3 regions of the Caballeronia sp. AZ7_KS35 genome follow, and region 1 is predicted to be linked to each of the others. Evidence: predicted binding sites of a transcription regulator. Region 1 holds the regulator's gene; each other region holds the start of a gene.
The links. Region 1 encodes HrcA, which represses chaperone genes, less so after heat shock. Its sites were predicted from a motif close to TTAGCACTCNNNNNNNNNGAGTGCTAA; they were not measured.
Positions count from the first base shown of each region.

Region 2: the regulator HrcA is predicted to act here: its motif matches at 1,939-1,965, upstream of rpoH (RNA polymerase sigma factor RpoH).
Region 3: the regulator HrcA is predicted to act here: its motif matches at 2,352-2,378, upstream of NCT05_RS13835 (co-chaperone GroES).

Region 1 covers NZ_JALQDV010000001.1:632,993-637,151, forward strand. The annotation lists gene recN (DNA repair protein RecN) at 1-641, opposite strand, end outside; gene NCT05_RS03040 (NAD kinase) at 672-1,568, opposite strand; gene hrcA (heat-inducible transcriptional repressor HrcA) at 1,755-2,771, shown strand; gene hemH (ferrochelatase) at 2,895-3,962, shown strand; gene NCT05_RS03055 (RNA-binding S4 domain-containing protein) at 3,988-4,159, shown strand, end outside.
Region 2 covers NZ_JALQDV010000001.1:464,520-468,678, forward strand. The annotation lists gene nagE (N-acetylglucosamine-specific PTS transporter subunit IIBC) at 1-807, shown strand, start outside; gene rpoH (RNA polymerase sigma factor RpoH) at 939-1,874, opposite strand; gene NCT05_RS02275 (acyloxyacyl hydrolase) at 2,238-2,804, shown strand; gene NCT05_RS02280 (nuclear transport factor 2 family protein) at 2,850-3,233, shown strand; gene leuA (2-isopropylmalate synthase) at 3,250-4,159, opposite strand, start outside.
Region 3 covers NZ_JALQDV010000017.1:25,487-29,645, reverse strand. The annotation lists gene NCT05_RS13850 (D-(-)-3-hydroxybutyrate oligomer hydrolase) at 1-768, shown strand, start outside; gene NCT05_RS13845 (DUF2242 domain-containing protein) at 773-1,549, opposite strand; gene NCT05_RS13840 (DUF4148 domain-containing protein) at 1,722-2,072, opposite strand; gene NCT05_RS13835 (co-chaperone GroES) at 2,458-2,748, shown strand; gene groL (chaperonin GroEL) at 2,844-4,159, shown strand, end outside.

The sequences.
Region 1 (4,159 bases):
TGATGCTCCGCGCTCACTTCTTCCCATTCGCCGGGCTGCGGCGCGAGCTTGTCGAACTCGCTCAGTTGCCACGCGAGACGCTCGCGTTCCAGTTGCAGCTCGCGGTCGCGATTCTGGGCGGTCTCGACGGCTTGCTGCGCGTCGCGCATCGCGCGCCAGGCACGATTCACCGCGCCGGCCGTGTCGAGCAACTGCGCGTGCGTGTCGAAGAGTTCGCGTTGCGCGTCCGGTCGCATCAACAATTGATGCGCGTGCTGGCCGTGGATATCGACGAGCATTTCGCCGACTTCGCGCAACTGCGCGAGCGTCGCGGGCGTGCCGTTGATGAACGCTCGCGAGCGGCCGCCCGAATCGATCACCCGCCGCAGCATGACCGAATCGGCGTCCTGCGTGAGCGCGTGTTCGTCCAGCCAGCGCACGACGAGCGGATGCGTCGAAAATTCGGCGGTGATGTCGGCGCGCGCCTGACCGGCGCGCACGACGCTCGCGTCGCCGCGCGCGCCGAGCGTGAGCGCGAGGGCGTCGATGAGGATCGACTTGCCCGCGCCGGTTTCACCCGAAAAGACCGTGAAGCCTGGATCGAAATCGATATCCAGCGTGGCGACGATGACGAAATCTCGAATGGAAAGATGACGGAGCATGGACGCTTCGGGGAAGGAAGTTCTGGCAGATCAGAGAGCGGACGAATCCTGCGACGGATGCTCGTTCCAGTGCAGCTTCTTGCGCAGCGTGGCGTACGTGCTGTAGCCGACCGGATGCAGCACCGGCACCGTATGCTTCGAGCGCCGCACTTCAATCGCGTCGTTCAGTTCGACGGCGGTGAACGACTGCATGTCGAAGTTCACGTTGACGTCGCGACCGCCGATGATCTGAATGGTCACTTTCGAATCGTCGGGCAGCACGATCGGCCGGTTCGACAGCGAATGCGGCGCGATCGGCACGAGCACGAAGCCCTGCAATTGCGGATGCAGGATCGGCCCCGCCGACGACAGCGCGTAGGCGGTCGAGCCGGTCGGCGTCGCGACGATCAGTCCGTCGGAACGCTGGTTGTACATGAAGTGGCCGTCCACCGACACGCGCAGCTCCGCCATGCCGGAGAAGCCGCTGCGATTCACCACGACGTCGTTGAACGCGAGCGCGTGGTAGATCGGCTTGTCGTTGCGCACGATGCGCGCTTCGAGCAGGCTGCGCTCCTCGCGCTCGAACTGGCCGGCGAGCATTTGCGGGACGATTTCCTGCATCGCCTTGAGCGGAATGTCGGTGATGAAGCCGAGCCGGCCATGATTCACGCCGATGAGCGGTGTTTTATACGGCGCGAGCTGCCGTCCGATGCCGAGCATCGTGCCGTCGCCGCCGAGCACGATTGCAACGTCCGCGCGCGCGCCCATCTCCGCGATGGAGAGCGCCGGGAACTCCGTCACGCCGACGTCCTTCGCGGTGCCCGCCTCGAAGACGACCTCGAAGCCCTGGCTTCTGAGGAGATCGGCGAGCGATCTCAGCGGCGCCTCGATGCCCGGCGTGTTGGTGCGCCCCACGAGGGCGACGGTCTTGAATTGGCCAATTTCCATGCCGGCATTACACCATAGTCAGAGAGCGAAAAGAACCGTGGGCGATGGCCGCCGGGCGCGCCGCGACGAGACCGTGCGGCATGACGCGGGCAGGCTCGCCGTTTGTCGCTAGAATGGAGCGGACGTTGAATGCCGACCACCCGGCGCGGCTCGCCGCTATCCGACACGTTGAGCTAAAATTTCCCCATGCTAGACCCACGTGCACAAACCCTCCTCAAAACGTTGATCGAGCGCTACATCGCCGAAGGTCAGCCGGTCGGTTCGCGCACGTTATCACGTCATTCGGGCCTCGAACTGAGCCCCGCGACGATCCGCAACGTCATGTCGGATCTCGAAGACCTCGGGCTGGTCGCGAGCCCGCATACGTCGGCGGGACGCATTCCCACGCCGCGCGGCTACCGGCTCTTCGTCGACACGATGCTGACTGTAGAAGCACCGCAAGACGAGGCCATGACCACCGCGGTCAAGACTCGCCTGCAAGGCGAGGAGCCGCAGAAGATCGTCGCGGCGGCGGCGAGCGTGCTGTCCAATCTGTCTTCGTTCGCGGGCGTCGTGCTCACGCCGCGCCGGAGCCACATGTTCAAGCAGATCGAGTTCATGCGGCTGTCGGACAAGCGCATTCTGCTCATCATCGTGACGCCCGAAGGCGACGTGCAGAACCGCATGATGGCCACGCAACGCGACTATTCGCCTTCGCAACTCGTAGAAGCCTCCAATTACATCAACGCGCATTTCGCGGGCCTGTCCTTCGACGAAGTACGCCGCCGTTTGCGCGAGGAAATCGATCAGTTGCGCGGCGACATGACCGCGCTCATGCAGGCGGCCGTGGTCGCGAGCACCGCCGAGACGGACCCCACTGACACCGTGCTGATTTCCGGCGAGCGCAACCTGCTCGAAGTGGCGGACCTTTCGTCCGACATGGCGCGGCTGCGCAAGCTTTTCGATTTGTTCGACCAAAAGACGAGCCTCCTGCAATTGCTGGATGTATCGAGTCACGCGCAAGGCGTGCAGATTTTCATCGGCGGAGAAAGCAATCTCGTGCCGATCGAGGAAATGAGCGTCGTGACGGCGCCATACGAGGTCAACGGGAAGATCGTCGGCACGCTCGGCGTGATCGGCCCGACGCGCATGGCGTACAACCGCGTGATTCCGATCGTCGATATCACCGCGCGTTTGCTGTCGATGTCGCTCAGTCATCAGTGACGCCATCTTGGCGCGCCGCGAAAGAGCGCGCCACTAGGCCGTTCGGCCAATGATGCGTCCGGAAACGCGCCGCTATAATGGTCCTCAACTTTTCCGACGACCATCTTCAGGCTCGCTTCCCTTATGCGTTTCGACCTCGAGTTGCCCTCGCAGCCCAGCGCTTCGCATCGCGTCGCGGTGCTGCTGATCAATCTCGGCACGCCGGACGCGCCCACGCCGCGGGCGGTGCGCAAGTATCTGGCGCAATTCCTGTCCGATCCGCGCGTCGTCGAAATTCCGTCATTCGTGTGGCAATTCATTCTGCGCGGCCTGATCCTGCCGTTTCGCGGGCGCGCATCGGCGAAGAAGTACGCGCAAGTGTGGATGCCCGAAGGCTCGCCGCTGCGCGTGCATACGGAAAAGCAGGTCGACGGCTTGCGGCGGCTCTTCGCGGCGAACGACTATCACGTCATCGTCGACTATGCGATGCGCTACGGCACGCCGGGCATCGGCGCGATGCTCAATCAGCTGAAGCTCGAAGGCGCCGACCGCATTCTCCTGTTGCCGATGTATCCGCAATACTCGTCGTCCACGACGGCCACCGCGTTCGACGACGCGTTCGCCGCGCTCAAGCGCGTGCGCAATCAGCCGGAAATCCGCACGATCCGCCATTACGCCGATCATCCGGCGTATATCGCGGCGCTCGCGGAGCAGGTGCGCGACTATTGGCGGCATCACGGCCAGCCGGATTTCGCCGCGGGCGACAAGCTCGTGCTGAGCTTCCACGGCGTGCCGAAGCGCACGATGGATCTCGGCGATCCGTATCACGACCAGTGCCAGCTGACCGGTTCGTTGCTCATGGCCGCGCTCGGGCTTACGCCGGTCGAATGCCGCGTGACGTTCCAGTCGCGCTTTGGGCGGGCGGAGTGGCTTCAGCCGTACACCGCGCCGACGGTCGCGGAGCTCGGCGCGGGCGGCGTTTCTCGTGTGGACGTGTTCTGTCCCGGCTTCACGGCGGATTGTCTCGAGACGATCGAGGAAATCGGCATCGAGGTGCGCGACGAATTTCTGAAGGCGGGCGGCAAGCATTTTCACCGGATTGCCTGCCTGAACTCAGCGCCCGCGTGGATCAAGGCACTGGGCGAGATCGCCGCGCAACATCTTCAGGGATGGCCCGTGCAGACTGTGCAGCCGCTCAGCGCAGTGGCCTGAGCGCGGCTTTTTCAGGCATTCACCCATGAACTACAAGATTTCGACGGAACCTGGCGCGCGTTTGCGCATCGATAAGTGGCTTTGGGCAGCGCGTTTCTTCAAGACGCGTTCGCTCGCGAGCGATGCGGTCGAGAAAGGCCGCGTGAAGATCGGCGGGGCGAATGTGAAGCCGTCTAAGGACGTGCGCGTCGGCGATA
Region 2 (4,159 bases), 170 kb from region 1:
CTGAACTACGGTCTGTCGCAGCGCGGCTGGCTGGCGCTCGTGGTCGGTGCGGTGTACTTCGTCATCTATTACGGCCTGTTCCGCTTCTTTATCCGCAAGTTCAACATGGCGACGCCGGGCCGCGAGCCGGCCACGACCGACGCCGAAACCGACGTGGCCCAAACCGTCGATGGAGGCCTGATTCCGCCCGTGCCCGGCGCGGCAGCAGCCGTGTCGAACACGCGCGCTGCGAAGTACGTCGCGGCGCTCGGCGGCGCATCCAATCTGACGCTCGTCGATGCCTGCACGACGCGTCTGCGTCTGTCGGTCGTCGATTCGGAGAAGGTGTCGGAGCCGCAGTTGAAGAGCATCGGCGCGCGCGGCGTGTTGAAGCGCGGCGCGACCAACGTCCAGGTGATCATCGGGCCGGAAGCCGATCTGATCGCCGATGAAATCCGCAGCGAACTCGAGCATTCGTCGACGCGCGGCGCAACGCCCGCATCGTCGACGCCGGCGCAACCGGTCGCGGCAGCGGTGAGCGGCGACCAGACGCCCGGCCCGCTCGATCCGGACCCGTTCCGCTGGCTCGCGGTGTTCGGCGGCGCGACCAACGTGGTATCGCTCGACGCGGTTGCGCAGACGCGCCTGCGCGTGGTCGTGCGCGATCCGTCGTCGGTGGATCGTCAGCGTTTGTCGTCGCTGGATGTGGCGTGGGTGTCGGCGGATACGTTCCACATCGTCGTGGGCGCGGCGGCGCAGCGCTATGCGGCGCAACTGTCCACGCGCTTGTCCGGCAACGGCGGCGGCGCTGCACCGATGCCTGCCTGAAGCGGTAATCGAAGCTCGATAACAAACGGCGCCCGCGGGCGCCGTTTGTGTTTTCAGCGAAGTGCCAAAGAAAAAGCCCGCCGTCTCGTCGACGGCGGGCTTTGCAATTTCTGCAATGGCACAGTCAATTGTTACGCGTAGTCATGCAACGCCGAGCGCATCTTCTTCATCGCGCTCGCCTCGATCTGGCGAATGCGCTCCGCCGAGACGCCGAACTCGTCGGCCAGTTCATGCAGCGTCTTGCCGCCCGAGCCGTCGTCCTGCACGTCGAGCCAGCGCGCCTTGATGATGCGGCGGCTGCGTTCGTCGAGCGATTCGAGTGCATCGGCGAGGCCGTCGCTTTGCAGCCTGTCGTGCTGCCGCGCGGCGATGACGTTAGTCGGCTCGTTGTGCGAGTCGGCCAGATAGGCGATGGGCGCGTACGCTTCCTCGCCATCCTCGACCTGGCCTTCGAGCGCGATATCGCCGCCCGACAAGCGCGTTTCCATCTCCGCGACTTCCTCGCGCTTTACGTTCAGCTCGCTCGCGAGACCTTCGATCTCGTCCGGCGTGAACGCCGAATGGCTGGTCTTGTGACTGCGCAGATTGAAGAACAGCTTGCGCTGCGCCTTGGTCGTCGCGACCTTCACCATGCGCCAGTTGCGCAGGATGTACTCGTGAATCTCGGCCTTGATCCAGTGCATCGCATACGACACCAGGCGCACGTTTTGCTCTGGGTCGAAGCGCTTCACCGCTTTCATCAGACCGATGTTGCCTTCCTGGATCAGGTCGGCGTGCGGCAAGCCGTAACCGAGATAGTTACGGGCGATCGACACGACGAGGCGCAGGTGCGAAAGCACCAGCTGGCGCGCGGCGTTCAGGTTGCCCTGCTCGCGGAATTCGGTGGCGTACTGTCGTTCCTCCGCCTGCGAAAGCATCGGAATACGGTTCACTGCTTGTATGTATGAATCGATGTTGCCGATCTGGCCGGTCAGCATCGACGACTGTGCGTACGTCAGCGCGCCTGCCGAAGATGCCTTGGCAGGTGCCGAGCTCACAACATTCGGAAGGGTCATCGCATTGGTCACGCTCATAAGCTCCTTATCAACAATTCACGTGCCGCTTAACGACCGCGGCAAGTCAGACACGATATTAGCACTCCAGTCCATCGAGTGCTAAGTGTTAGAGCAGAGGGGAATGTGGGAGTTCCCACAAAAACTATCGAATTTGCGGGTTCAATAGGACGGACTGTTGCGCGAGTAGCGGAAGAAACTACCGGAGGCTGAAACGTTTTCGCATGATTTACCTTACTTGCCCACTGTCGCGATCAAAAATTCTACAAACTGGGACGCGCTGATGCGATTTCTGCAAATGTTTTAAAACGTCACTAGAATCGCCAAGCGACAGCAATTTACGAAACACACCCGCTATCCGAGCAAATTGGGGTGCAAATGCATAAAAACAAGAGTTCGTGGCCCCGCCCGCTAGTGCGCGTGGCGGTTTGTACTGCATTGGGTCTCGCGTCGGCGGCGGCTCATGCCGACCGATTCGGTGTCCAGATCGCCGGCGGCGTCGCCGACCACGACATCAAGAAGGCCGATCTCGGCCTGTCCTGGGATCCGGGCCTCACCTGGTGGGAGATCGGCGGTTTTCACTTCACGCTCATCGGCGAAGGTCACGTGTCCTACTGGCACACGACCGAGGACAACGCCGTGCATCCGAACATATGGGAATTCGGCATTACGCCAGTGCTGCGCTTCGTGAAGAGCTCGGGCTACTTCCGGCCGTTCATCGAGGCGGGCGTCGGCGTGCGGCTGCTCTCGCACACGCGCATCACCGAGGATTTCAGCGTCGGGTCGGCGTTCCAGTTCGCGGACATGGTGGGCGTCGGCATGATCTTCGGGTCGAAGCAGAGCTATCAAGCGGGATTTCGCTTTCAGCATCTGTCGAACGGCGGTATCAAAGAGCCGAATCCTGGTATAAATTTCAGCCAGCTATATCTGCAATACAACTTCTGACGAGGCGCCGGCGCATCGGTTCCTCGACACAAGGGGAATCGACAGATGCCGGCAAAAACCATTGAGGCCATCCGCGGCCTCGAGCGCGATCGCTTCCGTGCCATGGTCGAGGGCGACGGCCCGGCGCTGGACGCGCTGCTGGCCGAGAACGTCAGCTACGTCCACACGAACGGCAAGCGGGAGACGAAGCGCCAGTTCATCGACGCGATCACCGCGGGCCGCCGCCGCTATCGGCAGATCGAAATTCAGTCGCAGGATGTGCTGCCCGCCGGCCGCGATACGTGCCTCGTGTCGGGCCGTGCGCTGATCGAGATGGAATCGAAGAACGGCGCGCTGCTGTTTCCGATCGCCTACACCGCCGTCCATGTGCAGACCGAAGGCCAATGGCAGCTGCTCGCCCTGCAGGCGACGCGCGTGGCGCTCGAATAGCCACGCGCGCCGCCCATCACGCTTCCACGGCTTCGTCTTGCCGCAGGTTGTCCACGACGCGCCCGGAGCGGTTGACCGCGCTCACGACGGCATCGGCGACCGCGAGCGCCGGATTCGCATGCACCGCGACGCCGAAGCGCGTCGGCCCGTCTCCGACACGACAGCCGACGAACGCCGCCGTGTCGCCGTTCGCCGTCACGGACGTCTCGAACCAGTTCACGCTCGCGTCCACGCCGAGCGCGGCGGCGACCGCCTGCGCGTGAGCGTCGCCGCTCGTCGCAGCCACTACGGCCGGTAATGCGACGCGCCTTTCGAATACCGTAAGCGTCGAAACGTCGATGCGCGATACCGGCCCGCCCGCATCGAAATACTCGCGCTTGAAGAGCTCGCAGATCGCTTCGCCGCTGATTTCCGCGCCGGATGCATCGGTGACTTTCTGGACGGCGTGGCTGAATTCGATCTGCACGCGGCGCGGCGGCGTGAAGCCGAGACCGCGTTCGAGCAGATACGTCGAACCGCCCTTTCCGGACTGGCTGTTCACGCGGATCACGGCGTCGTAGCTGCGGCCGAGATCGGCCGGATCGATCGGCAGATAGGGCACTTCCCACACCGTGCCCGGCACGCGCTGCGCGAAGCCCTTGCGGATCGCGTCCTGATGCGAACCCGAAAACGCGGTGAACACGAGATCGCCCGCGTACGGATGGCGTGGATGCACCGGAATCTGATTGCAGCGCTCGACGACGCGGCGCACGGCGTCGATATCGGAAAAATCGAGGCCCGGATCGACGCCTTGCGTGTAGAGATTCATCGCGAGCGTCACGAGATCGACATTGCCGGTGCGCTCGCCGTTGCCGAAGAGGCAGCCTTCGATGCGATCCGCGCCAGCGAGCAACGCCATTTCCGCCGCCGCGACGGCCGTGCCGCGA
Region 3 (4,159 bases), on a different contig from region 1:
TGGGATTCGCAGGCGGTGCCGGCCGTCGCCGTCACCTACGCCGATGCGTACATGAAAGCGAGCGTGCTCGACAATCTCTGCGAGTTCAGCTTCGGCACGACCAGCGCGGCGACGGGCGCGGCCGGCGTCACGCCGCTCGTCTCGCCGATGCCGACGATCTTCGGCAACGGCAACGGCGTGCCGCCGACCAACGGCATCAACCTGGTCTACAACGCGGGAACGACGGGCGCGGCGGATCATCGGCTGGCGACGCCCGATGCGAGCTACGCGGGCGCCGCCTGCCTGCGCGCGTTATGGACGAACGGCAACGCGACGATGGCGGGCAGCGTCAATGCGATCCGCGTGAACGCGAATCTGCGCGGCAAGCCCGCGATCATCGTGCAGGGCCGGGCGGATGCGCTCGTGCCGATCAATCATGCGTCGCGGCCGTATCTGGGTGCGAATCGCGTGGCGGAGGGAAGCAAGAGCCAGCTTTCACTGTATGAGATCACGAACGGTCAGCACTTCGACGCGTTCCTGAGCGTGGCGGGCTTCGACACGCGCTTCATTCCGGTCCACTACTACGACATTCAGGCGCTCAACCTGATGTGGAACCACCTGAAGAACAACGCGCCGCTGCCGCCGTCGCAGGTGGTGCGAACGGTCGCGCGCGGCGGCAAGGCGGGTTCGGCGCCCGCCCTCACGACGTCGAATCTGCCGCCCATCGCGACCGATCCCGGCGCGAACGCGATCTCGGTGGCGGGCGGCATCGTCAACGTGCCGAACTGACTGTTCAGTGCGTCACGGTGGCCGCAGGCACTGCGGCCGCCGACGCCGCCGGGACTTCCGACGCGCCAGCCGCAGGCGCAGGCGCAGCCGCAGCCGCATCCGCATCCGGCCTCTGGATCGCGGTCGCGGCGGCGGGCGCCTGCACGACGATGGGCGTCGGCGTCAGCTCGGGCGAACTCACGATGATCGACGGCGCGAGCGGCTTGCTTTTCACTTCGTCGCCGGCGACGGGCGCGCTGCGCGGCACCGTGTTCAGATAGTGGCCCATCAGACCGAAGAATCGGTCATAGAACTTGCCGGCGGGCACGGTCTCGCTGGAAATCTTGACCATCGCGTCGCTGTTCGAGCGGATCGGCAGCGACAGCGAGCCGAGCACGCTCAAGCCCACGCTCGCGGACGTGTCGCTCTTCTTGAGCGCATAGCCGTCCTGCACGGCGTTCACGTACGCGATGCTTTGGTTCGTCGCGTTTTCGCCGGGCGTGCATACGACGTGGAACGAGACGACGACGTGCGTTTCGGCGCTCGGCTGGAAATTCTTGGTCGCGTCGACGGTGTCGGGCTGGCCCATCGTCGTGAGGAAGCCTTGCGACAGCAGCGCACGCCGCGCGGCCTCGCAGGTTTCGTTGACGGTGGCGTCGAAATTGTGCGCGAACGGGCTTACGCCGGTGCTGAACAGCTCCTGCTGATAGCTCGGCGTGGTGGCGGCGCGGCCGCCGCACCCGACAAGGGCGGTCAGCGCGAGCGACACGAACACGAGACGCGACGATGCGAGAGATGACATGAGCGGCTTAAGACGGAGAGCGAGAGGAACGAAGAGAAGCAGGTGAAGATTGTAGTGCCAGCGGTATCACCGACGAAAAAGCATAGGTCTTAGTTCCTTCAGCAAGCGAAAAGCCCGGCACGCGAGGCCGGGCTTCGTCGGATGCGGCGTCGCGCGCCGCTTTGCGTTTCGCTTACGGACGATTGAAGTCGACCGGATTGGCATCGGCGGCGGGACGGACGATACGGCTCAAAAAGCCGACGCGCGCCGGTTTCCCCGATGCCGACGCGCCATCGCTCACGCCGCCAAACGACGCGTTCGATGCGCTTTGTTGCGCGGCCACGCGCGCTTCGGCAGCCTGAATCTCGGCGGGATACGTAGCTTGATCGGCCATCGGCTTATAGCCGGCGCGTTCGAGCTGGACAAGCTCGGCGCGCACTTGCGCACGGGTGGCAGGACCGTCTTCGCGCGCTTGCGCAAAAGCCGGCGCGGCGAGTACGGCTGCAATGGCGATGGCGGGAACGATTGATTTGAACTTGAACATGATGACCTCCGGATGCTGTTTTAAGGAACGTCGCGGCGGAGTGTGTGTCTTTCCGTTGCATCGTCGTTGAGATGCAGTCTAGGCTCCGGACGACCTAGGAAAAACCCTAATCCGACGAAATCACTTTTGTCGAATCGACATTAATTCTGTCAATCGGTTTGTGATTTCGATTGAGCTGATTTCCCGCCTATGGACGCAGTGCCGTTTTTCAAGAGCCAGGCTGCTTAAGCGTTTTCCCGACCTTCGCGTCCTTGAAATTGTCAAAGTCGCTCCATATAATTGGCACTCACTGCACGAGAGTGCTAACAAGATTGCCGTCCGGCGAGACTCTTCTCAAAGGACGGGTTTTCCCGCGTTTTCAGTCTCAATCAAGAGAGGAGTGTGTATGAACCTTCGTCCTTTGCACGATCGCGTCATCGTCAAACGTCTGGACCAGGAAACCAAGACCGCATCGGGCATCGTGATCCCTGAAGCAGCCGCTGAGAAGCCGGATCAAGGCGAAGTCCTGGCCATCGGCCCGGGCAAGCGCGATGACAAGGGCGCGCAAATCGCCCTCGACGTGAAGGTCGGCGACCGTGTTCTGTTCGGCAAGTACGCTGGCCAGACCGTCAAGGTCGACGGGCAGGAACTGCTCGTCATGCGCGAAGAAGACATCATGGCCGTTCTGGTCAAGTAAGCATCTTTCCTGCACGTTCGGCTTCGTCTGCCTGAGCCGCTCCTCCGAGCGCCGCAGCGAAGCCAGCAAACCGAATCGAATCAAGGAGTTTGGATATGGCAGCTAAAGAAGTCACTTTTGGCGATTCCGCACGCGCCAAGATGGTCGAAGGCGTGAACATCCTGGCCAACGCGGTCAAGGTCACGCTGGGTCCGAAGGGCCGCAACGTCGTGCTCGAGCGCTCTTTCGGCGGCCCGACGGTCACGAAGGACGGTGTGTCGGTCGCGAAGGAAATCGAACTGAAGGACAAGCTCCAGAACATGGGCGCGCAAATGGTCAAGGAAGTTGCTTCCAAGACCAGCGACAACGCAGGTGACGGCACCACGACCGCTACTGTGCTCGCGCAGTCCATCGTTCGCGAAGGCATGAAGTACGTCGCATCGGGCATGAACCCGATGGACCTGAAGCGCGGCATCGACAAGGCCGTGGCTGCAGCAATCGAAGAACTGCGCAAGATCAGCAAGCCCTGCACGACGAACAAGGAAATCGCGCAAGTCGGCTCGATCTCGGCGAACAGCGACACGTCGATCGGCGAGCGCATCGCTGAAGCGATGGACAAGGTCGGCAAGGAAGGCGTCATCACCGTCGAAGACGGCAAGTCGCTGCAAGACGAGCTGGACGTCGTCGAAGGTATGCAATTCGACCGCGGCTACCTGTCGCCGTACTTCATCAACAACCCGGACAAGCAAGTCGCCGTCCTCGAAAACCCGTTCGTGCTGCTGCACGACAAGAAGGTTTCGAACATCCGCGATCTGCTACCGGTTCTGGAACAAGTCGCGAAGGCTGGCCGTCCGCTGCTGATCATCGCTGAAGACGTCGAAGGCGAAGCGCTGGCTACGCTGGTCGTCAACAACATCCGCGGCATCCTGAAGACGGTTGCTGTCAAGGCTCCGGGCTTCGGCGACCGCCGCAAGGCCATGCTGGAAGACATCGCGATCCTGACCGGCGGTCAAGTCGTCGCGGAAGAAACCGGCCTGACACTCGAGAAGGCAACGCTGGCTGAACTGGGCCAGGCGAAGCGCATCGAAGTGGGCAAGGAAAACACGACGATCATCGACGGCGCTGGCGAAGCCGTGAACATCGAAGCTCGCGTGAAGCAAGTGCGCAAGCAGATCGAAGAAGCGACGTCGGACTACGACCGTGAAAAGCTGCAAGAGCGCGTGGCCAAGCTGGCCGGCGGCGTTGCGGTGATCAAGGTCGGCGCTGCGACCGAAGTCGAAATGAAGGAAAAGAAGGCACGTGTCGAAGACGCACTGCACGCAACGCGCGCAGCTGTGGAAGAAGGCATCGTGGCAGGTGGCGGCGTTGCGCTGATCCGCGCTCGCAAGGCGATCGACGGGCTGAAGGGCGCGAACGCAGACCAGGACGCTGG